4 regions of the Azospira sp. APE16 genome follow, and region 2 is predicted to be linked to each of the others. Evidence: predicted binding sites of a transcription regulator. Region 2 holds the regulator's gene; each other region holds the start of a gene.

Region 1 (5,053 bases), 470 kb from region 2:
GAGGCGGGCGGCGACACGGCGGCCGGCCTGCCACAGGGCGGCCACCTCGGGCTGACGGCGGCAGCGGGCGGCGGCGCCGGTTTCCCGGGGCTGGCCGGCCAGGGTCGGGGCCAGGGCATGGGCGGCGAGGCAGTCCCAGTCCCGCTCTCCAGGGAGGGATTGCCACCAGGCGGATGCATCCAGGTGTTCCAGCAGGTCCGTGCCGGGAGCCGCGCACAGCGGCAGTTCCAGGGCATGGGCGGCGAAGCTGCGCCATTGGGGCCGATCGGCGGCGGGCAGACCCTTGCGCCAGGCCACCAGGGCCTCCTTGCGCGGCGGCAGGCCCAGCAGGGGCGGCCAGTCCAGGCCCAGGCGCCACAGGTGTTCGCCGATCATCTCCCGGCTCAGGCGCTGCCGTTCGGCCCCATCCGGCTCGGCCATCGGGGTGCCGGCGGCAGCGGCCAGGGCCCGGCGGGCGGCGCTGCCCTGGGCGGCGGCACAGAGGGTGAACAGGCGCGGCGCCAGTTCGCCGGCCTCGGCGGCGGGACGGCCCTGCAGCAGGCGGGCGGCCAGGGGGCGGGGGCTGGCGACGCGGGCCGCGGCAATGCCCTGGCCGTCCCATTCCAGGGCCAGTTGCAGCGCGCCGTCGTTTCCCTCGTGCTGGCCCATGCCGGCCTGCCTCCCGCAAAAAAGCCGCTACCCTAGGGGATCGGGGCCGCCGTCGCCTTGATTACCGTCAAGGGGGCGGGAGATAGGGGCGGGCGCGGACCGTACGGCCCGTCCGGTGTGGCGATGAGGGCCGGCTTCCCGGGGAGGCGGCGGCGGGGCCGCCGATTGCTCCGGAATCCCCGGCCAATACAGGCGTTGAAGGCCGGCGGCGGATGTTGTCCGGGGACTGCTGCCGTAAGGGTGTATAGGCGAAAGCTATAGGATGTATAGCCAAAAACCATTGAAAAACATTGACTTACATCAACAAGACCCTACTCGTGGGATGGACAATGGCGGCACAATATTTCCATAACCCGAAGGGAGTGACACATGTTCCAACTCAAGATCACGCCGACCGCCATCGTCCTGGCGGCCACCCTGGGCCTTGCCGGCCTGGCGCAAGCCGCCGGCAACGAGCCCATCCAGCCGATCAAGCCCGCCAAGGTGGCCAACCCCGCCCTGGTGGAACTGGGCAAGAAGCTGTATTTCGACCCCCGGCTGTCCATGTCCGGCTTCATTTCCTGCAATTCCTGCCACAACCTGTCCATGGGCGGCACGGACAACATCAAGACCTCCATCGGCCACAACTGGAACGAAGGTCCCATCAACGCGCCCACCGTGCTCAATTCCAGCCTCAACGTGGCCCAGTTCTGGGACGGCCGTGCGGCCGACCTCAAGGCCCAGGCCGGCGGCCCCATCGCCAACCCGGGTGAAATGGCCTCCAACCACACCCTGGCGGTGGACGTGGTGAAGTCCATTCCCGGCTACGTGGCCGAGTTCAAGAAGGCCTTCGGCTCCGACAAGGTGGATATCGACGGCATCACCAAGGCCATCGCCGCCTTCGAGGAAACCCTGGTGACCCCCAATTCCCGCTTCGACAAGTGGCTGAAGGGCGACCAGAAGGCCCTAAGCAAGAACGAGCTGGAAGGCTACAAGCTGTTCAAGGACAGCGGCTGCGTCGCCTGCCACAACGGTCCGGCCGTGGGCGGCAACTCCTTCCAGAAGATGGGCGTGGTGGAACCGTACAAGGCTTCCAGCGCCGCCGAAGGCCGGGTCGCCGTGACCGGCAAGGATGCGGACCGCTTCAACTTCAAGGTGCCGACCCTGCGCAACGTGGAAATGACCTACCCCTACTTCCACGACGGCGCCGCCAACACCCTGAAGGAAGCGGTGGACACCATGGGCCGCATCCAGCTGGGCAAGAAGTTCACGGATGAGGAAAACGCCAAGATCGTGGCCTTCCTGAAGACCCTGACCGGCGACCAGCCCAGCTTCAAGCTGCCGATCCTGCCGCCGTCTGCCGACGCCACCCCGCGTCCCCAGCCCTTCGGCAAGAAGTAAGCAGCGCCTCTCGACTTGGAACGGGGGCCGTGGCCCCCGTTTTTTTCTGCACCTAAATGCTTCCGGCTATTGGGAACAGGTGCCGGATAGCCCATAATCCGGGCTGCCGGGAATAATTTGCACCGGTTTTGTTTCCCATCAAAGAGCCGCTACACTCTCGCCTCCATAATCCCGCCCAGATTGCCTGGACGCCCTCATCAATGCTGGAAGCCTCCCAACTGGAATGCGTACGCGGTGACCGTCGCCTGTTCGCCGGGGTGAGCTTTCGCCTGGAAGGCGGAGAATTGCTCAACCTGCAGGGCAAGAACGGCGCCGGCAAGACCAGCCTGCTGCGCATGCTGGTGGGCCTGGCCCAGCCCGTGGCGGGCGAGATCACCTGGCGCGGCGAGCCGATCCGCAAGCTGGCCGAGGATTACCGGGCCGAGCTGTGCTACATGGGCCACCACAACGCCATCAAGGAAGAACTGACGCCCCTGGAGAACCTGCTGGCCTCGGCCCGTCTGGCCGGCGAGCCCCTCTCCGAGGAGCAGGCCCTGGAGGCCCTCTACGCCGTCGGCCTGGCCGGGCGGGAAGACCTGCAGGCCAAATACCTGTCCCAGGGCCAGAAGCGCCGCGTTGCCCTGGCCCGCCTGATCCACGAGCGCCGCGCCCTGTGGGTGCTGGACGAGCCCTTCGTGGCCCTCGACGTGGCCGCCGTGGACATGGTGGCCGGCCTCATCGGCGCCCACCTGCAGCGGGGCGGCCTGGCAGTGATGACCACGCACCAGGCGGTGACCATTCCCGCCGGCGCCGTCCGCGAATACCGGCTGGGGGCCTGATGCTCGATCTGCTCTTCGCCGTCATCGCCCGGGACCTGAAGCTGGCCCTGCGCCGCCAGGCCGATCTGGTTTCCGCCTTGTTCTTCTTCATCATCGTCGTCAGCCTCTTTCCCCTGGGGGTCGGCCCCGAGATGGACATGCTGCGCAAGATGGCCCCCGGCGTGCTGTGGGTGGCGGCCCTGCTGGCCACCATGCTGACCCTGCCGCGCCTCTTCGGCGACGACTACCGGGACGGCACCCTGGAACAGCTGGTGCTGGCGCCCCAGCCCCTGCCGGTCACCGTGCTCGGCAAGATGGCCGCCCACTGGCTCACCTCCGGGCTGCCCCTGACTTTGCTGGCGCCGGTTCTCGGCCTACAGTTCGACCTGTCCGCCGACGGCCTCCTGGTGCTGACCCTGGCCCTGCTGGTGGGCACCCCCTCCCTCTCGGCCATCGGCGCCATCGGCGCCGCCCTGACCCTGGGCCTGCGGGGCGGCGGCGTGCTGGTTTCCCTGCTGGTGCTGCCCCTGTATATTCCGGTGCTGATTTTCGGTGCCGGCGCCGTCGATGCGGCCGTTTCCGGCCTGGGCTTCGAAGCCCATCTGTCCCTGCTCGGCGCCTTGCTGGCCGGCAGCCTGTTTTTCGCGCCGTGGGCGACCGCGGCGGCCTTGAAGATATCTCTCGAATGAACAATCGACTGATCAACTGGTTCAAGTTCGCCTCCCCGGCGACCTTCTACCCCCTGGCGGGCAAGATGATCCCCTGGTTCGTCGCCCTCTCCGTCGTCTTCGGCGTGGCCGGCCTCTACCTTGGCATGTTCGTGGCCCCCACGGACTTCCAGCAGGGCGAGGGCTACCGCATCATCTTCATCCACGTGCCCGCCTCCTGGATGAGCATGTTCATCTACCTGGTGATGGCCTTCTGGGCCGCCCTGGGCCTGGCCTTCAACACCCGCCTGTCGGGCATGATGGCCACCGCCCTGGCTCCCACCGGGGCGCTGATGGCCTTCCTCTCCCTGTGGACCGGTGCCCTCTGGGGCAAGCCCATGTGGGGCACCTGGTGGGTGTGGGATGCGCGGCTGACCTCCGAGCTGATCCTGCTCTTCCTCTACATCGGCTTCATCGCCCTGCAGTCCGCCATCGACGACCCGCGCCGGGCCGACAAGGCCGGCGCCGTGCTGGCCCTGGTGGGGGTGGTGAACATCCCCATCATCTATTTCTCCGTGAAGTGGTGGAACACCCTGCACCAGGGCGCTTCCGTCTCCCTCACCAAGTCCCCCTCCATGGCCGCCACCATGCTCTGGGCCATGCTGCTGGTGGCCCTGTGCTTCTGGATGTATTCCATCGCCGTGGCCCTGGGACGGGCCCGCAACATCATGCTGGAGCGGGAGCGGCACACCGAATGGGTGCGCCAGCTGCTGGCCGGCAAGGAGTCCTGAGATGCACTGGAACAGCGCCTCCGAGTTTTTCGCCATGGGCGGTTACGCCTTTTACGTCTGGGGTTCCTTCGGCGTCACCGCCCTCATCATGGCGGTGGAACCGATCATCGTTGCCCGGCGTCGTAAGAACCTGTTGTCCCGCCTGAAGCGGCAGATCACTGCCGAGAATCTGGCCCAAAGGAGTGAAGAAAGTTGAAAGCCCGTCACAAGCGCATCGCCCTCATCGTCGCCGGTCTGGCGGTTCTCGGCATCGGCACGGCCCTGGTGCTGAACGCCTTCAACAGCAACCTGGTGTTCTTCTTCTCCCCCACCCAGGTCCTCGCCGGTGAGGCGCCCAAGGGCAAGACCTTCCGCATCGGCGGCCTGGTCAAGGAAGGCAGCGTCGAGCGCCTGGCCGACGGCGTTAGCGTCCGCTTTGCCGTGACCGACACCGACCAGACCCTGCCGGTGCAGTACAAGGGCATCCTGCCGGACCTGTTCAAGGAAGGTAAGGGCGTCGTGGCCCAGGGCAAGCTGGATGATGCCGGCCTCTTCGTCGCCACCGAGGTGCTGGCCAAGCACGACGAGAACTACATGCCGCCGGAAGCCCAGAAGGCCGTTGCCGACGCCCATGCCAAGGCCGGCGAGAACAAGGCCGCGGCGGAAGCCGGCGAGAAGAAGGCGGCCGTCGAGGCAGCCGAAAAGGCTGCGGCCAAAACCCTGAAGTATTGAGAGCGACCCCATGATCCCCGAACTCGGGCACTTCGCCCTCATCCTGGCCTTCTGCGTCGCCCTGGTGCAGGGCGTGCTG
Region 2 (5,053 bases):
TGAGCGCCCCGGCCCTGACGCGGGGCCAGTACCTGCCGGCCTTCGCTCTGCTGGCCGGCGGCTGGCTGCTCTTCTGGGGCGGCCTGCTGGCGGCGCCCCTGGCCGTGTCCGGCCTGGTGGTGGCGTCCCTCGGCTGGCTGTGGGGCTTGGTCGCCCTGGCCCGGGCCGTGACCTGGCCCCAGCCCCGGGGCTTCGCACCGGACCGTTCCCACGCCTACGCGTTGCTGGCCGCCCTGGGGCTGGGCCTGGTCGCCCTCTGGGCCTATGCCTGGGGCCTGGCGGTCATGGCCGGCGACGGGGTGCGGGCCGGCATCGAGCTGGGGCTGTGGGGCTGCCTACTGCCGGTGTTCTTCATCGTCAGCCATCGCATGCTGCCCTTCTTCACTGCAGCGGTGCTGAAGAACTACACCATCTACCGGCCCATGCCCCTGCTGTGGCTGGTGCTGGCCTGTTTCCTCGGCCACGCCCTGCTGGCCCTGGTCGGCTGGCACGGAGCCCTGTGGCTGCCGGACGCCGTTGCCGCCGCTGTGGTCATTCATTTCTCCTGGAAGTGGCAGCTTCGGCGCAGCCTGGCGGTGCCCATGCTGGCCATGATCCATGGCGCCACCGTCTGGCTGGGCCTGGGGCTGGTGCTCTATGCCTGCCAGGGACTGGCCCTGGCGCTGGGCGGCAGCTTCGGCGGCCTGGCGCCCCTGCACGCCATCAGTATCGGCTATTTCGTTTCCATGCTGCTGGGCATGGTCACCCGGGTCACCCTGGGGCATTCGGGCCGGCCCATCAACGCCGGGGATCAGACCACCTGGCCCCTGTTCTGGCTGTTCCAGAGCGTGCCCCTGCTGCGCATCGCCGGCGAGTTCCTGCCCCTGTCCGGCCCCTTCAACCTGCAGTGGCTGGCCAGCCTGGCCTGGCTGCTGGTGTTCGCCCTGTGGGTGCGGCGCCACGGCGCCATGTACCTGCGGCCCCGGCCCGACGGCCAGCCCGGCTGACGGATCGCGGAGCCATCCCATGTACCTGGCCCTCAAGCATCTGCACATCACCTGCGTCGTCCTCTCCGGCCTCGGATTCCTCCTGCGCGGATTCTGGATGCTGCAGGAGTCGCCTCGACTGCAGGGGCGCCTGCCGCGGGTGGCGCCCCATGTGGTGGATACCCTGCTGCTCGGCAGCGCCCTGGCCCTGGCCTTTCTCTCCGGCCAGTATCCCTTCGTCCAGGGCTGGCTGACGGCCAAGGTGCTGGCCCTGCTGGCCTACATCGGCTGCGGCAGCGTGGCCCTCAAGCGGGGGCGCAGCAAGGCGGTGCGGGGCATCTTTTTCGTCATGGCCCTGTCGTGTTTCGCCTATATCGTTTCCGTTGCCCTGACGCGTCATCCCGCCGGCTTCTTCGCCGGTCTGTGAAAGGAATTGCATGAGCCACAGCCTGTTGGGCGCCGCCGCCCCCAGTTTCGACGAACCCCTGGAAATGCTGGATGCCTGCCACGGTCGCATCCAGGCCCAGATCGAGACCCTGCGTCGCCTGGTGCAGCACCTGCCCCGGCACGGCGCTGACCAGGCTGCCCGGGAGGCGGCCCAGGGCGTGCTGCGCTATTTCTCCGTGGCCGCTCCCCATCACCATGCGGACGAGGAGGATGACCTCTTTCCCGCCCTGCGGGCGAGCCAGGCGGTGGCCCGGGAAGCGGCGGTGGCGGCCCAGGTGGAGGCCCTCATCGAGCGCATCCTGGCCGATCACCGGCGCATGGACCGGGCGCGGGATGAGGTGCTGGCCCGCCTGCAGGCCATCGTCGCGGCCCAGCCGGGGGAATGCAGCGAGGCCCTGCCGGCGGCCATGGTGGAAGGGCTGGCCGAGCTTTATCTGGGACACATCGATCTGGAAACCCGGGAGCTGCTGCCCCTGGGGCGGCGCCTGCTGTCCCCCGAGCAGGCGGCCGCCGTCGGCCGCAGCATGGCGGCGCGGCGGGGGGCGGTGTTTCCGGAAGGGGAGCAGTAGGACTGCCGGCACTCCTGGACTAAGCCCGGGCAATAATCCGGGCAATAAAAAAAGCGGCTCCGCGGAGCCGCTTTTTTGTTTGACGCTTGTCCGGGATCAGGCCGACTGGTGGGTCATCAGCTTTTTCAGGCCCGGGATGTCCAGGATGCGGATGTGCTTCTGCTGCACGGCGATCAGACCTTCTTCCTGGAAGCGGGAGAAGGCGCGGGAAACGGTTTCCAGCTTGAGGCCCAGGTAGCTGCCGATTTCTTCCCGGGTCATGCGCAGGTAGAACTCGGCGTGGGAATAGCCGCGGGCGGTGAAGCGCTGGGAGAGATTGAGGAGGAAGGCGGCCAGCCGTTCTTCTGCCCGCATGGTGCCGAGCAGCATCATGACCCCATGGTCGCGCACGATCTCCCGGCTCATCACCTTGTGGAAGTGGTGCTGCAGGGCCACGATCTCCCGGGACAGGCCTTCCAGGCGGGGGAAGGGGATGATGCAGACTTCACTGTCTTCCAGGGCCACCGCGTTACAGGAATGGTGTTCGGTGCTGATGCCGTCCAGGCCCAGCAGCTCGCCGGCCATCTGGAAGCCGGTGACCTGGTCGCGGCCGTCTTCCAGCAGCACGTCGGTCTTGAAGAAACCGGCGCGGATGGCGTAGATGGATTCGAAGGCCTCCCCGGCCCGGTACAGGTGGTCACCGCGCTTGATCTTGCGGCGGGTGCTGACCAGTTCGTCCAGCTTGGACATCTCGGTCTCGTTGAGACCGTAGGGAAGACACAGTTCTTGCAGGTTACAGTTCGAGCAGGCGGTCTTGATGACCGACAGGGTAATTTCTTGGGCGCTGGTCTTCTTCAACGGCATGCTGTTCCTCGCTGGGCCAAGGGCGTTCGGATGGTGGTAACCTGCGCCGGAAGGCCCTTTGGAAGCCTTTGATCCAGGTCAACGTGCCCCAGTTCCTGCACCACGATAATAAGCCGCACCTAATGTGTGGTTCTGCAACGACTGTTTTTCAATGACATTTACCGCCAACAACCTGGTTTTCGATCCCCAGATCATCCGCCGCTTCGACGTCAATGGACCGCGCTACACGTCCTATCCGACGGCTGACCGTTTTGTCGAAGCCTTCGATGCCGAGGCCCTGAAGCTGTGGTTGGGCAAACGCAACATCGGCGGTATCAGCCGACCGCTGTCATTATACTTCCACATCCCCTTCTGTAACACCATCTGCTACTACTGCGCCTGTAACAAGATCATCACCAAGGATCACGGCCGCAGCGCCAAGTACATCAAGTACCTGGGCAAGGAGATGGCCCTGCAGGCCGAGTACCTGCTGGACGGGGATCGGGAAGTCTCCCAGCTGCACTGGGGCGGCGGCACGCCCACCTTCCTCTCCCATGAGGAAATGCACCAGCTGATGGACCTCACCCACCGCCATTTCAAGCTGGTGGATGGGGCCGAGATTTCCATCGAAGTGGATCCGCGCAAGGTGGACCGGCCCACCGTGGCCCTGCTCGGCGAGCTGGGCTTCAACCGCATGAGCCTGGGCGTCCAGGATTTCGACGAGCGGGTGCAGCAGGCCATCAATCGCATCCAGACCGAGGAAGAAACCTTCACGGTGATGGACCAGGCGCGCAAGAGCGGCTTCAAGTCCATCAGCGTGGACCTCATCTACGGCCTGCCCCACCAGACGGTGATGGGCTTCAACCGCACCCTGGAGCGGGTCCTGGCTATGGACCCGGAGCGTCTCTCCATCTACAACTATGCCCACCTGCCGGGCCTCTTCAAGCCCCAGCGGCGCATCAACGAGAGCGACCTGCCCAACGCCGACACGCGCCTGCAGCTGCTCTCCCTGGCCATCAAGAAGCTGACCGATGCCGGCTACGTCTTCATCGGCATGGACCACTTCGCCAAGCCGGACGACGAGCTGGCCGTGGCCCAGCGCCAGGGCCGGCTGCACCGCAATTTCCAGGGCTACTCCACCCATGCGGACTGCGACATGCTGTCCTTCGGCATTTCCTCCATCGCCAAGGTGGGGCCCACCTACAGCCAGAACTACCGCACCCTGGACGAGTACTACGACCGCCTGGACGCCGGCGTGCTGCCGGTGCTGCGGGGCATCGAGCTGACCGCCGACGACCTGCTGCGCCGTTCCATCATCCAGGCCCTGATGTGCCATTTCGAAATCTCCACCGAGTCCATCGAAATCGCCCACCTGATCGACTTCAAGAAGTACTTCGCCGCCGAACTGGAGGACCTGAAGGAACTGGAGCGGGGCGGGCTGGTGAAGGTGGACGACAAATGGATCACCGTGCTGCCCCCGGGACGTCTCCTGGTGCGGGCCATCTCCATGGTGTTCGACAAATATCTGCGCGCCGATCGGCAGCGCACCCGTTACAGCAAGGTCATCTGACCGGGCTACGGGATACCGCGTTTAACTTGAGGCAAGCCTCAGGGGGGAAAAGCCGGGCGCTGGGGGAAACCCCAGTGCCCGGTATAATTTTGGCCATGGCCTTTTTCACTTTCCGCACGGCGCTCCCACGTGGCTGACTCCTTCCTGCCCACCCTGCTTTCCGTCCTCCTCGTCGGCTTTCTCGGCGGCACCCACTGCATCGGCATGTGCGGCGGCATCGTCGGCGCCCTGTCCCTGGGGCAGGTCGGAGGCAGCCGCTGGTCCCTGCATCTGGCCTACAACCTGGGGCGTATCGCCAGCTATGGCCTGGCCGGCCTCCTGGCGGGGGCCGTCGGCGCGGCCGGCGCCCACCTGGGAGAGCAATGGTCCCTGCGCCTGGTGCTCTACGTGCTGGCCAACCTGATGCTGGTAGCCCTGGGCCTCTATCTGCTCGGTGCCACCCAGGCCCTGGCGTGGACCGAGCGGGCAGGCCAGGGCCTGTGGCGCCGTCTGCAGCCCTTTTCCAAACGTTTTCTGCCCGCCCGCAGCCCGACCCAGGCCTTTCCCCTGGGCTTGCTGTGGGGCTGGCTGCCCTGCGGTCTGGTATACAGTGTGCTGACCACCGCCCTGGTGAGCGGCAGCGCCGCCCGGGGCGGCGCGGTAATGCTGGCCTTCGGCTTGGGCACCCTGCCCAATCTGCT
Region 3 (5,053 bases), 1.5 Mb from region 2:
TGGCGCCGTGGCCGGTGGCCAGCTTGTCCATGAAGTTCTGCAGCAGGGAGGTGCCGACCCGGCAGGGGGTGCAAAAGCCGCAGCTCTCGTGGGCGAAGAAGTGGACGAAGTTGCGCGCCACCTCGAAGAGGTCCCGGCTGGTATCGAAGATCATAAAGGAACCGGCCGTCGGCACGTCCTCGTAGGCAATGCCCCGGTGGAACTCGTAGGACGCCAGGCAGGTGCCCGAAGCGCCGCCCACCTGGACCGCCTGCACGTCGGTGGCGCCGCAATCCTCCAGGATCTGCTCGATGGAAACGCCGAAGGGATACTCGTAGATGCCGGGAAAAGCGCAGTCGCCGGATATGGAGAGGAGCTTGGTGCCGGTGGATTGGGCGGTGCCGACGGCGGCGAAGCGCTCGGCTCCTTCCAGGGCGATCAGCACCGTCTTGGCCAGGGTTTCCACGTTATTGACCACCGTGGGCCGCCCCAGATAGCCCTTGATCACCGGGAAGGGCGGGCGGATGCGGGGCGTGCCCCGCTTGCCTTCGAGGGACTCGATCAGGGCCGTTTCCTCGCCGCAGACATAGGCGCCGGCCCCCAGATGGATCTCGATGTCGAAATCGAAACCGGCCTGGCCCCGGATGCCCTGCCCCAGCAGCCCGGCCTCCCGGCGGCGCTGCAGGGCCGCCTCCAGGGGCTCCAGCAGGTAGCGGTATTCACCCCGCAGATAGAGGAAGCCCTGGCGGGCGCCGGTGGCGTAGGCCGCCAGGGTCATGCCCTCGAACACGTGGTCCGGATAGGAGGTCAGCAGCACCCGGTCCTTGAAGGTGCCGGGCTCACCTTCGTCCGCGTTGCAGACGATGACCCGCTCCTCGCCGGGTGCGTTGCGGCAGGCCTCCCACTTGACCCCGGTGGTGAAGCCGGCGCCGCCACGGCCGCGCAGGCTGGACTTCTGCACCTCGCCCAGCCAGGCCTCGGGCCCCAGGGCCATGGCCGCCGCCAGGGCAGCCCCCGGCTCCAGCACGGTATTGAGCAGATCGTCCTTGCGGCGGATGTTGTCCTCCACCCGGAAGTATTCCTGGGGCCACAGGGACAGGGGCCGGCGGGAACGGATCAGCTCGCAGATTTCATTGACGCGCTGGTGGGTGAGACGGGTGATGGGGCGGCCATTAACCAGCAGGGCCGGACCCTGGTCGCACATGCCGGTACAGGAGGTGACGTCCACCGAGACCAGGCCGTCTTCCGACACCTTGCCCTGTTCGACCCACAGCTTCTGGCACATGGTGCCGAGCAGGTCCAGATTGCCCAGGAGACGGTCGGTGGCGTTGTCGGAGAAGAGCACCCGGTATTTGCCCACCGGCTGCAGATGGAGGAAGGAGTAGAAGCCGGCCACGCCCTCGACCCGGGCCCGGGGCAGCTTCAGGGCGGCGGCGATGGCGGTGAGGGCGGGAGAGGGGATGTAGCCCACCTGTTCCTGCACTTCCCGGAGAATTTGCAGCAGTTGGGTGGGGTCCCGGCGGCGTTTACTCAAAACCGCCTCGAGGACTGCATCCAGAGAATTGGCAATCGGTTCCAAAATCCCTCCCCCTTGTAAGGTCATGCCGGAGGATTATAGGTATGGTCAATGCAAAAACGTTGACACAGCGCAAGCCGCTGTAACGGGGACGTCATCGGAACGAAATACCGGCTTATCCCTCGTCCGCTAAGGTCCTACTGCCACTAGGCCTTGATCTAGGTCAAAATCGATATGCTGCACCGCAACACAAAATGCGGCATGATAACGAAAACAGGATTGCAATAACGGCCCCGGTCCAGACTGGACGCCGGATGGTTCACCTTCATTCAACTAACCTGGAGTTCTGCAAATGTTCAACCTCAACGGCAAAAAAGGCCTGGTCGTCGGTATCGCCAACAACAAGAGCATTGCCTACGGCTGCGCCAAGGCTTTCAACATCTGCGGCGCCGAACTGGCGGTCACCTACCTGAATGAAAAGGCCGAACCCCACGTGCGCCCCCTGGCCGAGCTGCTGGCCGCCCCCCTGGTGCTGCCCCTGGACGTGGAACAGGACGATCAGCTGGCAGCTGTTTTCGCCGCCATCGAACAGAAGTGGGGCAAGCTGGACTTCCTCCTGCACTCCATCGCCTTCGCCCCCAAGGAAGACCTGCACGGCCGGGTGGTGGACTGCTCCCGCCAGGGCTTCCTGCGGGCCATCGACATTTCCTGCCACTCCTTCATCCGCATGGCCAAGCTGGCCGAGCCCCTGATGAAGGACGGCGGCTCCCTGCTGACCATGAGCTACCTGGGCGCCGATGAAGTGGTGGACAACTACGGCATGATGGGCCCGGTGAAGGCCGCCCTGCAGGCCTCCACCCGCTACCTGGCCACCGAGCTGGGCCCCAAGGGCATCCGGGTGCACGCCATCTCCCCGGGCCCCCTGGCCACCCGCGCCGCCTCCGGCATCGCCCACTTCGACGACCTGATGAAGGACGCCGTGGAACGGGCCCCCCTGCACCGCCTGGTCTCCATCGACGACGTCGGCGCCCTGGCCGCCTACCTGTGCAGCGATGTGGCGAAGACCCTGACCGGCGGTACCATCTACATTGACGGCGGCTACAACATCGTCGGCTAAGAGCTCCACACAATCAAAAACGGGAGGCGCCATGCACGCTGAGCACACCGAGCAGTACATCGAAAACAAGACTTTCGACGAAATCCAGGTGGGAGACTCTTCCACCCTGATCCGGACCCTGCGTCCGGAAGACATCAAGCTGTTCGCCATCATGTCGGGGGATGTGAATCCCTCCGTGGTGGACCCGGAATTCGCCCAGAGCGGCATTTTCCGGGAGGTGGTGGCCCATGGCATGTGGAGCGGCGCCCTCATTTCCACCGTGCTCGGCACCCAGTTCCCGGGGCCGGGCACCATCTACGTCGACCAGTCCCTGCACTTCTCCCGGCCGGTGACCATCGGCGACACGGTGACCATCACCATCACCGCCAAGCAGAAGTTCGACCATAACAAGCACATCCTCTTCGACTGCCAATGCACCAACCAGGAAGGCCTGCAGGTGGTGAGCGGCACCGCCGAGGTGCTGGCGCCGACGGAGAAGATCCGCCGCGAGCGGGTGCACCTGCCCGAATTCACCATCAGCGACAAGGAAGCCCGCTACCAGGCCCTGCTGGCCACCGCCGCCGGCCTGGAACCCATTCCCGTGGCCGTGGCCCATCCCTGCGATGCCGAATCTCTGAAGGGCCCCATCTTCGCCGCCCGGGCCGGCCTCATCGAACCCTTCCTGGTGGGTCCGGAGGCCAAGATCCGCTCCGTCGCCGAAGAAAACGGACTGGACCTGACGGGCATCCGCATCGTCAATACCCGCCATAGCCACGAATCCGCCGCCATGGCCGTGACCCTGGTGCGCAACGGCGACTGCGAGGCCCTGATGAAGGGCAGCCTGCACACCGACGAGCTGATGGGCGAGGTGGTATCCCGGGCCAACGGCCTGCGCACCTCCCGCCGCATCTCCCACGTCTTCTACATGGACGTGCCCACCTATCCCAAGCCCATCATGATCACCGATGCGGCCATCAACATCGCGCCGACCCTGGAAGACAAGGTGGACATCATCCAGAATGCCATCGATCTCTTCCACATCCTGGGCAACCCGGAACCCAAGGTGGCCATCCTTTCCGCCGTGGAAACGGTCAATCCCAAGATCCAGTCCACCCTGGATGCCGCCGCCCTGTGCAAGATGGCCGACCGGGGCCAGATCAAGGGCGGCCTGCTGGACGGCCCCCTGGCCTTCGACAACGCCGTTTCCCTGGTGGCTGCCAAGACCAAAGGCATCAAGTCCGCCGTCGCCGGTCAGGCCGACATCCTGGTGGTGCCTGACCTGGAGTCCGGCAATATGGTGGCCAAGCAGCTGGAATACCTGGCCAACGCCCTTTCCGCCGGCGTCGTGCTGGGCGCCAAGTGCCCCATCGTGCTGACCTCCCGCGCCGACACCGCCGAGACCCGCACCGCGTCCTGCGCCATTGCCGCCCTGATGGCCCACGCCTACCGGAAGCAGAACCAATGACCCGCGCCGTCCTCACCCTCAACGCCGGCTCCTCCTCCATCAAGTTCTCCCTCTACGAGCTGGAGAACGGCGGCGGCATCGCTGCTGAACCCGTGCTCTCCGGCCAGATCGACGGCATCGGCGTCAAGGCCCACATCAAGGCCAAGGACGACAAGGGCAAGAAGCTGGACGACGTGGACATCCCGCTCCAGGGCGATGCGGAAAGCCAGCACCACGAGGCCCTGGAGTTCCTCATCTCCTGGCTGCACGACCATGAAAAGGGCTGGAAGATCGTGGCCGTGGGCCACCGGGTGGTCCATGGCGGCGAGCGCTATTCGCGCCCCATGAAGCTCGACGACAACATCATCGAGCACCTGACCCGGCTCATTCCCCTGGCGCCCCTGCACCAGCCCCACAACCTGGACGGCGTCGATGCCCTGCGCACCATGATGCCGGAAGTGCCCCAGGTGGCCTGTTTCGACACCGCCTTCCACCGTACCCAAGCCCCCGTGGCCCAGGCCTTTGCCCTGCCCCGCTGGATCACCGGCGAAGGGGTCAAACGCTACGGCTTCCACGGCCTCTCCTACGAGTACATCGCCCGGGTGCTGCCGGACTACTCGCCCCGGGCCAATGGCCGGGTGGTGGTGGCCCACCTGGGCAACGGCGCCTCCATGTGCGGCATGGTGGATCGCAAGAGCCAGGTGTCCACCATGGGCTTCACCGCGGTCGAGGGCCTGATGATGGGCACCCGTACCGGCGCCCTGGACCCGGGTGTGATGCTGTACCTGATGGAAAACAAGGGCATGGACGTGAAGGCCCTGACCAAGCTGCTGTACAAAGAGTCGGGCCTGCTCGGCGTTTCCGGCATTTCCCCGGACATGCGCACCCTGCTGGCCAGCGACAAGCCGGAAGCCAAGGAGGCGGTGGATCTCTTCTGCTACCGCGTGGTGCGGGAGCTGGGTTCCCTGGCGGCCGCCATCGGCGGCATCGACGCCCTGGTATTCACCGGCGGCATCGG
Region 4 (5,053 bases), 190 kb from region 2:
AACGCCGATGCCCTGGGCCAGGTTCAGGGTCTGCTGGTCGGTGATGCCGACCAGGGGATCAACGAATTCCTTGAGGATCTTCTCGGGGGTGGCGTGGGCCACTTCCTCGATGTCCATGCCGCCTTCGGAGGAGGCCATGACGGCGACCTTCTGGGTAGCGCGGTCGGTCAGGACAGCCAGGTAGTATTCCTTCTTGATGTCGGCGCCTTCTTCAATCAGCAGGCGGCGGACCTTCTGGCCTTCCGGGCCGGTCTGGTGGGTCACCAGTTGCATGCCCAGAATCTGGGTGGCGTATTGGCGCACTTCATCCAGGGACTTGGCAACCTTCACGCCACCGCCCTTGCCGCGGCCACCAGCGTGAATCTGGGCCTTCACGACCCACACCTTGCCGCCCAGTTCCTCGGCGACCTTGACAGCTTCGTCGACGGAGAAGGCAGGCTTGCCGCGCGGCGTCGTCACGCCGAACTTTCTCAGGATCTCCTTACCCTGATATTCATGAATTTTCATGCGCTTTCCTTGCTTGGTTGAAGTTGCGAGCAAAAGGCAGGAGTGTCTCCCCTACCCCATTTTCTGGTCACGGTACCAGCGCGGGTAATAGCGCTGGACCGCTTCCGAAGTGGATTCGAGGGCATGGCAGCGGTCAAGCTGATAAGGCTTGTGACCATGGTCCTCGTTGTCTTTCATTTCACTGGCAAAGGTCTGGATCGCCGCCGTCGGCAGCACCATGACCAGCTCGGTCAGATGGGAGCAGCCTTTGACATCGCCAAAACGCTCCTTGACCGCCCTGCGGAAGCCGTGAAACAGATTCAAGCCTACCAGCCTGTTGTAATCCGCGTTGATACGGTCGCATTGTCCCACATAGGGCATGCCGTCCGTCCGGGTCTCCGCCGCGAGAATGTTGAATTCCCGATCAATGGTGACCCGTACCCACATATCGTGCACCGGTTCTCCTGCTGGCCGCAGCCCGGAGGAAAGGGGGTAATCATGATCCTTGACGTCGGTCAGACGCGCCTCCACGTCCCACAGACCATCCTCGCGCTTGAAGCCATACAACTGGATGCTGCGGACGTGCAGGCGCTGGCGGGCAACAGGGGCAGGGGAAAGTGGCATGGGGAGGCCGGATTCTTTATGCAACGGATTACAGCAGCGGAGCGCTATCTTATTGTTAGTCCGCCAATATTAACACAAGAAAAAAGGCGCCCCGCTGTTTTGCATTCATAATTATGGATACAAATCCCGGGCCTGCAGCGCCTCCATTTGATCCAGATTAAGCGCCCCCCGCCCCGCCGCCCCCAGAATCCCGGACAGCATTATTACAACGACAAAAAGTCGGGGAGAAAACCATGCACCGGGAGTCCGCCGCCGCCCTGGAAGGGGAACGCATCGCCCGCGCCAGCCGGGACGAAATCGCCGCCCTGCAGCTCAAGCGCCTGCAACAGACCCTGCGCCACGCCTACGAGAAGGTGCCCCATACCCGGGCCAAGTTCGACGCCCACGGCGTCCATCCGGACGACCTGAAGACCCTGGCGGACCTGGCCAGGTTCCCCTTCACCGGCAAACAGGACCTGCGGGATAACTACCCCTACGGCCTTTTCGCCGTGCCCATGCGCGACATCGTGCGGGTGCACGCCTCCAGCGGCACCACCGGCAAGCCCACCGTGGTCGGCTACACCGCCGGCGACATCGACCGCTGGGCCGACATCATGGCCCGGGCCCTGCGCGCCGCCGGCGCCGGACCGGAGGACATCGTCCATGTGGCCCACGGCTACGGCCTGTTCACCGGCGGCCTCGGCGTCCATTACGGCGTCGAGCGCCTGGGCGCCACGGCGGTGCCCGTTTCCGGCGGTCAGACCGAGCGCCAGGTGCAGCTCATCGCCGACTTCAAGCCCACGGTGCTGGTGGTGACGCCCTCCTACGCCCTCAACCTGGCCGACGAATGCGAGCACCAGGGCTTCGACCTGGCCGGCTCCAGCCTGCGCATCGGCCTCTTCGGCGCCGAGCCCTGGGGCGAAAGCATGCGGGCGGAAATCGAGCGCCGCTTTGGCATCGCCGCCATGGACCTCTACGGCCTGTCGGAAGTGATGGGCCCCGGCGTCGCCAGCGAATGCATCGAATCCCGGGACGGCCCCACCATCTGGGAAGACCACTTCTACCCGGAGATCATCGACCCCAATACCGGCGAAGTCCTGCCCGACGGCGCCCACGGCGAACTGGTGTTCACCTCCCTGACCAAGGAAGGCATGCCGGTGGTGCGCTACCGCACCCGGGACCTGACCACCCTGCTGCCGCCCACGGCCCGCAGCTTCCGCCGCATCGGCAAGATCACCGGCCGTTCCGACGACATGCTGATCATCCGCGGCGTCAACGTCTTCCCCAGCCAGATCGAGGAATTCGTCCTCAAGCAGGCCGAGCTGTCGCCCCACTACCAGCTGGAGGTGTGGCGCGAAGGCCACCTGGACAAGCTGGACATCCGGGTGGAACTGAAGCCCGAGTTCGCCAATGCGGGCACCCACGTCTCCGAGCAGGCGGCGCGGGAGCTGCAGCATCACATCAAGTCCTACATCGGCATTTCCACCCGGGTGCGGGTGGAGGCGGTGGGCAGCATCGAACGGGCCGTCGGCGGCAAGGCCCGGCGGGTGGTGGACAAGCGGCCGCAATAGCGGCATCGCCTGGAAGGCAGGCAGGACGCCGCTGCCAGCCGTGCCTTGCCTGACAACGAGACGGGACGCGCCTTTTCAGGCAGGAGCGGCGAAGCGCCCTATTCCCGGGTTGCCGCCAGCACCCGCCACAGCAGGCCGCCCAGCAGCACCGCCGCCAGCACCAGGCTGGCGGCGGATGCGGCCCAGTAGCCGGCCACGCCCATGGCCGGGCTGCCGTAGGCCAGCCACCAGCCGCCCCCCAGGCCGACACCCCAGAAGCAGAGGGTATGGATCAGCATGGGCAGGAAGGTGATCTTGCAGCCCCGCAAGGAAAAACCCGCCACCGTCTGGATCGCGTCGAACAGCTGGTAGGCCGCCAGATAACCCACCAGGCCGACGGCTACCGCGGCCACCCGGCCATCCCCCGTGGCGGCTCCCACCAGGGGCCCGGCACCCCACCACAGCAAGCCCCCAAACAGCAGCGACAGACCGGTGGCCAGGACCATGCCGGCGCCGACCGCCCGCTCCATGCCGGCCTGATCCCGGGCCCCGGCCGCCCGCCCGACCCGGGCCAGGGTGGCGATGGCCACCGCCAGGGGCAGCATGTAGAGCAGGGCCGCCAGGTTGGCGACGATGCGGTGCCCCGCCACCACGGTGGCACCTTCCCGGGCGATGAAGAGGGCGATCAGGGTGAAGGCGCTGATTTCCACCAGGTTGGAAAAGCCCATGGGCAGGCCCAGGCGCAGCAGCTCCCGCAAGCGCGCCCACTGGGGCCGGTGCCAGCGCCCCAGCAGGGCCAGGGGCGCCAGGGCGGCCGAGCGCCGCAGATAAGCGAAACCGCAGAGAAAACCGACCCCGACGATGATCAGGGTGGACCAGCCGGTGCCCTCCACCCCCAGGGGCGGGCCGCCCCAGCGCCCCTGGATCAGGCACCAGGAGAGGGGCAGGTGCAGGGCGGTGGTCGCCAGGCTGATCAGCATGAAGGGCCGGGAATGGCCGAGGGCATTGGCGAAGGCGAACAGGGTGCGGTACAGCAGCACCAGGGGCAGGCCCCAGGCCAGCAGGTCGAGGTAGGCCCGGGTCTTGGCCTCCACCGCCGGCTCCATGGTGGCCATGGCCAGCAGCGGGTCGGGGAAGCGCATCAGCAGGCAGGCCGGCACGGCCAGCACCAGGGCCACCCAGAAGGCCTGCTGCAGGGCGGCGGCGATTTCCCCGTGGCGCCCGGCGCCGTGCAGGTGGGCCACCACCGGCGCCACCGCCTGCAGCACGCCGGCGCAGGCCATGATGACGGCAATGTAGATGCCGCCGCCGATGGCCACCGCCGCCAGGTCGGCGGCGCCGTAGTGGCCGAGCAGGGCCGTGTCGATCAGCATCAGGCCCATGGAGGCCAGCTGGGCCACCAGGATCGGCCAGGCGTGCCGGGCAATGTGGCGGATTTCCTCCCCCAGGCGGGGAGCGGTGGAAGCAGGAACGGAAGCGGTCATGGCGCCCGCAGTATATAAGGGAAGGCAGGCCGCCGACGGGGCGCCCCCTCCTCCTTCGTGGCAAATGCATTGAGCGGGGGGGAAAAATCCCGGAAAATGCGTGACTTGCCCCAGCCGTTAGGGAGGAGGGGGCCATGACAAGGACTATATAAAAATGACGGCAGCAAAGATCGGCCTCGACGCCATCGAAAATGCCAGCCGCGACGAAATCACCGCACTGCAGGTGGAACGTCTGCGCTGGACCCTGAAGCACGCCTACGACAACGTGCCCCACTACCGGGCCAAGTTCGACGCCCAGGGCGTGCATCCGGACGACTTCCACAGCCTGGACGACCTGCGCAAATTCCCCTTCACCACCAAGCAGGACCTGCGGGACAACTACCCCTTCAAGATGTTCGCCACGCCCCGGGAAGAGGTGGTGCGGGTGCACGCCTCCAGCGGCACCACCGGCAAGCCCACCGTGGTCGGCTACACCCAGAAGGACATCGACACCTGGGCCCACCTCATGGCCCGCTCCATCTACGCCGCCGGCGGCCGCCGCGGCGACATCATCCACGTCGCCTACGGCTACGGCCTGTTCACCGGCGGCCTGGGCGCCCACTACGGGGCCGAGGCCCTGGGCTGCACGGTCATCCCCATGTCCGGCGGGCAGACGGAAAAGCAGGTGCAGCTGATCGCCGACTTCGCGCCGCGCATCATCATGTGCACGCCCTCCTACATGCTCAACATCGCCGACGAGTTCAAGCGCCAGGGCATGGATCCCCGGGGCACCTCCCTGCGCATCGGCATCCACGGCGCCGAGCCGTGGACCGACGGCATGCGCCAGGAGATCGAGAACCTGCTGGGCATCGACGCGGTGGACATCTACGGCCTTTCCGAAGTCATGGGCCCCGGCGTCGCCAACGAGTGCATCGAGTCCAAGGACGGCCC

What was found. The regulator FNR, encoded in region 2, switches genes on or off when oxygen is low (the NO sensors DNR and NnrR bind a similar motif). The targets are predictions, from matches to a motif close to TTGANCTAGNTCAA.
Region 1: ACLSSQ_RS16180 (cytochrome-c peroxidase) is a predicted target of FNR. The motif match lies at 939-952, and genes of this name have one in related genera.
Region 3: ACLSSQ_RS07110 (NAD(P)H-dependent oxidoreductase subunit E) is a predicted target of FNR. The motif match lies at 1,709-1,722, and genes of this name have one in related genera.
Region 4: paaK (phenylacetate--CoA ligase PaaK) is a predicted target of FNR. The motif match lies at 1,258-1,271, and genes of this name have one in related genera.

Annotation. Positions count from the first base shown of each region.
Region 1 covers NZ_CP179682.1:3,391,579-3,396,631, reverse strand. The annotation lists gene ACLSSQ_RS16185 (nickel-dependent hydrogenase large subunit) at 1-648, opposite strand, end outside; gene ACLSSQ_RS16180 (cytochrome-c peroxidase) at 1,018-2,028, shown strand; gene ccmA (cytochrome c biogenesis heme-transporting ATPase CcmA) at 2,229-2,846, shown strand; gene ccmB (heme exporter protein CcmB) at 2,846-3,514, shown strand; gene ccmC (heme ABC transporter permease CcmC) at 3,511-4,263, shown strand; gene ccmD (heme exporter protein CcmD) at 4,265-4,459, shown strand; partial or broken gene ccmE (cytochrome c maturation protein CcmE) at 4,456-4,884, shown strand; gene ACLSSQ_RS16150 (heme lyase CcmF/NrfE family subunit) at 4,985-5,053, shown strand, end outside.
Region 2 covers NZ_CP179682.1:2,920,666-2,925,718, reverse strand. The annotation lists gene ACLSSQ_RS13955 (NnrS family protein) at 1-986, shown strand, start outside; gene ACLSSQ_RS13950 (SirB2 family protein) at 1,006-1,392, shown strand; gene ACLSSQ_RS13945 (hemerythrin domain-containing protein) at 1,403-1,981, shown strand; gene fnr (fumarate/nitrate reduction transcriptional regulator Fnr) at 2,078-2,824, opposite strand; gene hemN (oxygen-independent coproporphyrinogen III oxidase) at 2,976-4,373, shown strand; gene ACLSSQ_RS13930 (sulfite exporter TauE/SafE family protein) at 4,503-5,053, shown strand, end outside.
Region 3 covers NZ_CP179682.1:1,457,506-1,462,558, reverse strand. The annotation lists gene ACLSSQ_RS07110 (NAD(P)H-dependent oxidoreductase subunit E) at 1-1,582, opposite strand, end outside; gene fabI (enoyl-ACP reductase FabI) at 1,848-2,612, shown strand; gene ACLSSQ_RS07100 (bifunctional enoyl-CoA hydratase/phosphate acetyltransferase) at 2,644-4,056, shown strand; gene ACLSSQ_RS07095 (acetate/propionate family kinase) at 4,053-5,053, shown strand, end outside.
Region 4 covers NZ_CP179682.1:3,109,800-3,114,852, forward strand. The annotation lists gene sucC (ADP-forming succinate--CoA ligase subunit beta) at 1-507, opposite strand, end outside; gene ACLSSQ_RS14760 (DUF2889 domain-containing protein) at 559-1,110, opposite strand; gene paaK (phenylacetate--CoA ligase PaaK) at 1,344-2,660, shown strand; gene ACLSSQ_RS14770 (MATE family efflux transporter) at 2,759-4,123, opposite strand; gene paaK (phenylacetate--CoA ligase PaaK) at 4,278-5,053, shown strand, end outside.